DNA from 3 places in the Acidovorax lacteus genome. Region 3 is predicted to be linked to each of the others. Evidence: predicted binding sites of a transcription regulator. Region 3 holds the regulator's gene; each other region holds the start of a gene.
What was found. The regulator FNR, encoded in region 3, switches genes on or off when oxygen is low (the NO sensors DNR and NnrR bind a similar motif). The targets are predictions, from matches to a motif close to TTGATNNNNATCAA.
Positions count from the first base shown of each region.

Region 1: ubiM (5-demethoxyubiquinol-8 5-hydroxylase UbiM) is a predicted target of FNR. The motif match lies at 1,251-1,264, and genes of this name have one in related genera.
Region 2: ABD866_RS16050 (hemerythrin domain-containing protein) is a predicted target of FNR. The motif match lies at 1,009-1,022, and genes of this name have one in related genera.

Region 1 is NZ_BAABEX010000026.1:28,626-30,889, forward strand. It holds gene ubiM (5-demethoxyubiquinol-8 5-hydroxylase UbiM) at 1-1,139, opposite strand, end outside; gene ABD866_RS11800 (acetoacetate--CoA ligase) at 1,342-2,264, shown strand, end outside.
Region 2 is NZ_BAABEX010000031.1:57,931-60,194, reverse strand. It holds gene ABD866_RS16055 (alkene reductase) at 1-320, shown strand, start outside; gene ABD866_RS16050 (hemerythrin domain-containing protein) at 293-949, opposite strand; gene ABD866_RS16045 (methyl-accepting chemotaxis protein) at 1,072-2,264, opposite strand, start outside.
Region 3 is NZ_BAABEX010000030.1:69,479-71,742, forward strand. It holds gene hemN (oxygen-independent coproporphyrinogen III oxidase) at 1-525, opposite strand, end outside; gene fnr (fumarate/nitrate reduction transcriptional regulator Fnr) at 717-1,439, shown strand; gene ABD866_RS15225 (hypothetical protein) at 1,820-2,113, opposite strand; gene ABD866_RS15230 (FixH family protein) at 2,203-2,264, opposite strand, start outside.

The DNA.
Region 1 (2,264 bases), on a different contig from region 3:
AGGGGGCGGGCGTCGGTGAACAGGCGCACGATGGCGTTGGTGCCTTCGTAGAGGGGCCAGGCCTGGCGGTGGTGGGCGCGGGCGTAGGCGGTCAGCGCCTGCGCGTCGCCCAGGTCGCCGCCGCGCGCGCGCACCTCGGCCAGCCGCTGCGCCAGCCGCTCCACGCCCGCCAGGCCCAGGTTGTAGCCGTGGGCGGTGACGGGGTGCATGCCCACGGCAGCGTCGCCCACCAGTGCGCAGCGGTGGGCCGCAAAGCGCTGGGCGTACACGGCCACCAGCGGGTAGGCGTGGCGCTCGCCCACCAGGGCCATCGCGCCCAGGCGGTCGGCAAACTGCGCCTGCACGGCGGCGGCAAAGGCTGCGGGCGGCAGGGCCAGCAGCGCGGCGGCGTCGTCGGCGCGGGCTGTGACCACCACCGAGCACAGCGCCTGCCCGGTGTGCGGGTCGTCCGGCAGCGGCAGGATGGCCAGCGTGCGCTCGTGGCCAAAGCATTCGTGCGCCACGCCGCCGTGGGGCAGCGCGTGCTGCATGCGGCAGACGATGACGGTGCGGCCAAAGTCGGTCATGCGCGCGGCGATGCCCAGTTGCCGCCGCGCGGCCGACAGGCGGCTGTCGGCGGCCACCACCAGCGGGGCGCGCAGGCGCTCGGGCGGCGTGGCCGCATCGGCGCCTGCCGGGGCGAGGTCCACCTCGGCGTGGCCGGGCAGCGTGGCCACGCGCAGCACGCGCGTGCCGCTGACCACGCGCACCAGCGGCTCGGCCGCGGCTGCGGCCCAGGCCACACGGCGCAGGGCGTGGTTGGGCACGATGGCGCCCAGCGCCGCGCAGCCGGTGCCTGCCGCATCCAGCTGCAGCGCGGGCCGCCAGCCCAGTGGGCCGTCGTGCACGCAGGCTTCGCGAATGCTGCCCACCTCGTGCGCGGCCAGGCGTTGCCAGTGGCCCAGGCGCTGCAGCGTGGCCACGCTGGGGTGGGTGAGGGCGATCTCGCGGCCGTCGGGCGCGGGGTCGGCCAGCAGCGCCTCGGGCTGCTGCTCCAGCACGGTGCTGCGCAGGCCTGCGCGGGCGAGCGCGGTGGCCAGCGACAGGCCTGCGGGGCCCGCGCCAACGATGAGCACGTCGGGGGTGAAGGAAGAGGTCATGGCGGCGGGCACGAGAGCGGCGGGCGCAAGGGCGCGTGTCAGGGCCGCCGCGGGGGCAGCCGGGGTGGCAACGGGTTGCGGCCATTCTGGGCCGCTGCGCGCCCCTGGGCCTTGCCCTGCATCAAGCCTTGGTGCCGCGCCTGTCAAGCAGGTGACGGCCAGCGCTGGCCGCGTTGCCGGTGCGCTGGTAGCCTGCGTCGCCATGGAGACAAGCCCCACACACGCCCCCGGGGCGGTGCCCGCACCGGGCCCCCTGGGCACAACAGCCCGCCCCCCGTTCGTGCCGCAGATCCGCCTGTACCAGCAATGGCTGGCGGCCGAACGCGGCCTGCAGTTTGCCGACTACGACGCGCTGTGGCGCTGGTCCACCACCGACCTCGGTGCGTTCTGGCAAAGCGTGTGGGATTACTTCGACCTGCAGTCGCCCACGCCGCACCGTGCGGTGCTGGCGCGCAATGCCATGCCCGGGGCCGAGTGGTTTCCGGGCGCCCAGGTCAATTACGTGCAGCAGGTGCTGCGGCATGTGGAGCCCGCCCATGCGGCCGGGCAGCCCGCCATCATCAGCCGCAATGAACAAGGCCGCCACCGCGAGCTGACCTGGCCCGCGCTGCGCCAGCAGGTGGCGTCGCTGGCGCTGCACCTGCGCGCGCAGGGCGTGGGCCGGGGCGACCGCGTGGCCGCCTACCTGCCCAACGTGCCCGAGGCCATGGTGGCCTTTCTGGCCACGGCCAGCATTGGCGCCGTCTGGAGCATCTGTGCGCCCGACATGGGCACGCACGCGGTGCTCGACCGTTTTCGGCAGATTGCGCCCAAGGTGCTGATCGGTGTGGACGGCGTGGCCTACGGCGGCCGCGACCACGACCGCAGCGGCGTGCTGGCCGAGCTGCGCGCGGCGCTGCCCAGCGTGGAGCACGCGCTGCTGCTGGACAACCTGGTGCCCGGCGCACGGCTGCCCGGCTGGGCTGCCTGGGCCGACGCCACTGTGCGCGACGACGCGACCACCGCCGCGTTTGCCCCCGAATGGCTGCCGTTTGACCACCCGCTGTGGATCGTCTATTCGAGCGGCACCACCGGCCTGCCCAAGCCCATCGTGCACGGCCACGGCGGCATGGTGCTGGTGGCGCT
Region 2 (2,264 bases), on a different contig from region 3:
TGATCGAGGGCGCCACCGGTGGCCCGCGCGAGGTCGAGGGCCGTCCGTTCGACTACGTGGCGCTGCGCCAGGCCTACCGCGACGCAGGTGGCCGTGCCGCCTGGATGGTCAACAACGCCTACGACAAGGCACTGGCCGAGGCAGCCCTGGCCAGCGGTGCGGCCGACATCGTGGCCTTTGGACGTCCGTTCATTGCCAACCCCGACCTGGTCGCGCGGCTGGTGCAGGGCGCTCCGCTCAACGAGGTGCAGCGCGCCACGCTGTACGGCGGCGGTGCCGAGGGCTACACCGACTACCCCGCCTTGAACGCTGCCGCCTGAGCCTGGGGCCGCAGCGCGGCCTGGGTACGGCTGGCCTGGCCTGCGGCATCCCGCAGGCCGAATGGTCCGGGCGCGCGCAGCACGATGCGCGTGAACAGCCGGTCGTAGGCCGGATCGCGCCCCGGATGGCCCGACAGCGGATGCACATGCGCGGCAAACGCCGCGTCGGCGGCCGCCCAGTCCTCGGGTGTCAAATGCGCCAGCGCGGCGGGAAGCAGCTCGGTTTCTTCGCGCCGCATGTGGTCCAGGTAATGGCCCACGTAACGCTGCAGGCCCTGCGCAAACGCGGGGCGACGGCTTTCGCCCAGCAGCTCCCAGGCCAGCAACTGTTGCTGCAGCGCGCGCACCTGTTGCTCGCCGTGACGATGCTCGGCCTCCAGCCGCTCCAGCGTCGCAGCGACCTCAGGGGCACGCTGTGCCAACGGTTCAAACAGAAACTGGGTTTCGCGCGGGTGGTGCTGGCGCTCCGGGAACTCGTCGATGTAGAACAACATCGCACGCATGGCGTCGAAAAAGGCGGCACCGGCGTGATCGGGGCCTTCTTCCATCAGGGTGCGCAACGAATGCAGCACAGCCGTGAGCGAAGCATGCTCCTCGCGCAGGATGCGCACACTCAGGGGCAAAGACATGGCAGGCGGACAGCGAAATGCGGAAGCCCGCAGCGTGCCACACCGCAACGGGCCCAGTCTTGAGGCGGATCAAGCTCTCCGGGCCTTGGCATGCCCCCGGGGCACGCCGCGCGTCGCGGCCCTCAGCGCAGGAGTGCCGTCGGCGCGGCCGAGCCGGCCAGGCGCGTGCCGGAGTCGGCACGGGCGTGCACATACGCATCCGACAGCCGGAACTGCTGCACCACCTGCGACAGCAGCGCGGCCTGCTCGCGCAGCGACTCGGCCGATGCGGCCGACTGCTCCACCAGCGCTGCATTCTGCTGCGTCATGCGGTCGATTTCGCCCACCGACTGGTTGACCTGCCCGATGCCGGCCGACTGCTCGGTGGCGGCCGCTGAGATCTCGCCGATGATGTCGCTGACCCGCTGCACGCTGGCCACGATCTCTTTCATGGCCGCACCCGCGTCTTCGACATGGCGCACCCCGCCGTCCACAGCCGCCACGCTGGTGCTGATCAGGCCCTTGATCTCGCTGGCCGCTTGCGCGCTGCGCTGTGCGAGGCTGCGCACCTCGCCCGCCACTACGGCAAAGCCCCGGCCCTGCTCGCCCGCACGCGCAGCCTCCACCGCCGCATTGAGCGCCAGGATGTTGGTCTGGAAGGCAATCGAGTCGATCAGGCCGATGATGTCGCTGATCTTGCGGCTCGACGCCGAAATCTCGTGCATGCTGGAGACCGCCTGCTCCACCACCGAGCCACCACGTGTGGCCGTGCCCGATGCCGACGCCGCGAGCTGGTTGGCCATCTGGGAGGACGATGCGGTCTGCTGCACCGTGCCCGTGAGGCGGGCCAGCGAACCCACGGCTTCCTGGGCATTGCTGGCCGTCTGCTCGGTGCGCGACGACAGGTCCTGGTTGCCCGATGCGATTTCCTGACTGGCCGTGGCGATGCTGCCGCTGGCGTCGCGTACCTGGGCCACCAGGGCGCTCAAGCCCTGCTGCATCTCGGCCAACGCGCGCTGCAGGTCAGACACCTCGTCGCGCCCTTCGGCAGCAATCGTCTGGGACAGGTCGCCACCCGCAATCGCGCGCGCCATGCGCTGCGCTTCGGCCAGGGGCTTGCAGATGGACTGCATGTTCAGCAAGGTGAGCGGCACCACCACCACCACCGTGATCACCACCGCCAGGGCAAAGAGCCACTTGGTCTGGTCAGAAATGCGGCGCTGCTGCGCCACCGACGCCTGCACCTCTTTGCGCAGCACCTCGTCGAGCTGCACCATCAGCTTGTCGGCCTCGGCAAACTCTGCGACGGCCTTGCCGCTCATCCGGTTGGCAATCG
Region 3 (2,264 bases):
CTGCACCCCAAAGCTCAGCCGGTTGAAGCCCAGCTCCGCCAGCACCGCAAGCCGTTCGGCTGTCACGGTGCGGGGATCGACCTCGATCGAATACTCACCGCCCGGGGCCAGCACAAAGCTGCGCTGCAGCATGGCCATGAGCTCGCGCAAGCCATCGTCAGACAAGAAGGTGGGCGTGCCGCCGCCCAAGTGCAGCTGACTGACCGTCTGCCCCGGGCCGCACCGCGCGGTGTGAAGGTCGATCTCTCGGCTCAGATACCGCAGGTAGGTGTCTGCGCGGTCATGGTGCTTGGTGATGATCTTGTTGCAGGCGCAGTAGTAGCACAGCGACTCGCAAAACGGGATGTGCACATACAGCGACAACGGCATCGCCTTGGTGGTGGTGCCCAGACGGCGCTGGTCCAGCGCCAGTACGTAGTCGTCCTGACCGAAGGCTTCAACGAAACGATCGGCCGTAGGATAAGAGGTATAGCGAGGCCCTGGCACATCGAAACGGCGCAGCAGTTCGGGCGTTACAGCGGTCATGTGGAAATATCCTTGCGTGCTTTTGCACTGTGCCTTAGCCTTCGAGGCATGTCCTTGACATGAATCAAGCGATCTGCCGGTAGCTGCGGCGAGAATTTGCCTTACATCAGCTGCAGGCTCGCTCCTCGGAGAATGTCTGTGACGGCCTGCCGATCGAAGGTACAGGCGTTGCCATCTTTTTTTCAGAGTCCATGAATCCGCTCACCATCAAAGTCGCCTGTTCCAACTGCAACCTGCGTGAGTTGTGCATGCCGGTGGGGCTGAACGAGCAGCAATTGCAGCGCATTGATGACATCGTGGCGATCCGGCGCAAGGTCAAACGCGGCGGCACCCTGTTTCGCAACGGTGAGGCCTTTACCTCGCTGTACGCGATTCGCACGGGTTTCTTCAAGACCTGCGTGGCCACGGAGGACGGACGCGACCAGGTGACAGGCTTTCAGATGGCTGGCGAGATCATCGGTCTGGACGGCATCGTGAACGACCACCACACCTGCGACGCGGTGGCATTGGAAGACGCCGAAGTCTGCGTGATGCCGTTCGATCGGATCGAGGACCTGTCGCGCGAAGTGACGGCACTGCAGCACCACGTGCACAAGATCATGAGCCGCGAGATCGTGCGCGAGCACGGCGTGATGCTGCTGCTGGGCAGCATGCGGGCTGAAGAGCGGCTGGCGGCGTTTCTGCTTAACCTGGTGCAGCGCCTGCACGCGCGCGGGTTTTCGCAGTCTGAACTGGTGCTGCGCATGACGCGCGAAGAGATTGGCAGCTACCTCGGGCTCAAGCTCGAAACCGTGAGCCGTACGTTCTCGAAGTTCGTCGAGGAAGGCATCGTCGAAGTCAAGCAGCGGCATGTGCGCATCCTCGATACCGATGCGCTCAAGCGCATCGTGAACAGCCAGCAGACCTGCCACTGAAGGCGGCTCTCCCGCTGCCAGCGCTGGCCTGTGGCACGGCCCGCCGTGCCGGCAGATCCACCCCGGCACCCCTGTGAACCAGGCGGCTTGCGGTCGGCCGATGCGCCTGTGCAGCAGCCCCACCGGTGCATCACCGAACGCAACCGGCAAAAACGCGCACCGCACCCACGCCCACGGCCCTTGCGTAGGCTGCTTGCGCTGTCTGGTGCGATTTCGGCCCCTCGTGCTTATTTGACAAGCACGAGCAGCTCCTGAATTGATAGCAAACCAAAAACCTGGCACCGCCCGGCCCGCAGCGCGCGGTGCATCCACCGCAACGCAGCGGCTGCGTGGAGCACGGTGCCACGCCGTTGCGGGCACCCGCGCGCGACCGTTGCGGCTCAGGAACAGGATGCGCCCTTGCGGCAGTCGTCCGGCCGCTGGTCCTGCGGCACCGGACACCGGTTGACTTCAAACGGAGAGAGCGACAGCAGCGTGGTCAGCGCGCTGGAGGCCATGGCGATGGCCCAGAACACAAAAAAGGCCACGGTGTAGACGCCCTCGCGTGACAGGGGCACCGGCTGCCCAAACCAGTGAAGATCTTGCGGATCGACCATCGCGAAGACCAGTATTTCCAGCACGCCCGCCATGAGAAAGGCTGGCCATGCAATCCACATCCAGCGCTGAGTCCACATCGTCTGTCTCCTTGCGGCCATTCGGCCGTTCTGCTGTGAGGAAGATGCCCGGCCTCCCACGCGGGGCGCCACAGGCCTGGCCCGCAATGTCAGCGAGGCTGGTCCTCAGGCGGCGTGGCCGCATGGTTGCGGCCCTTCATGGCGGGCGCGA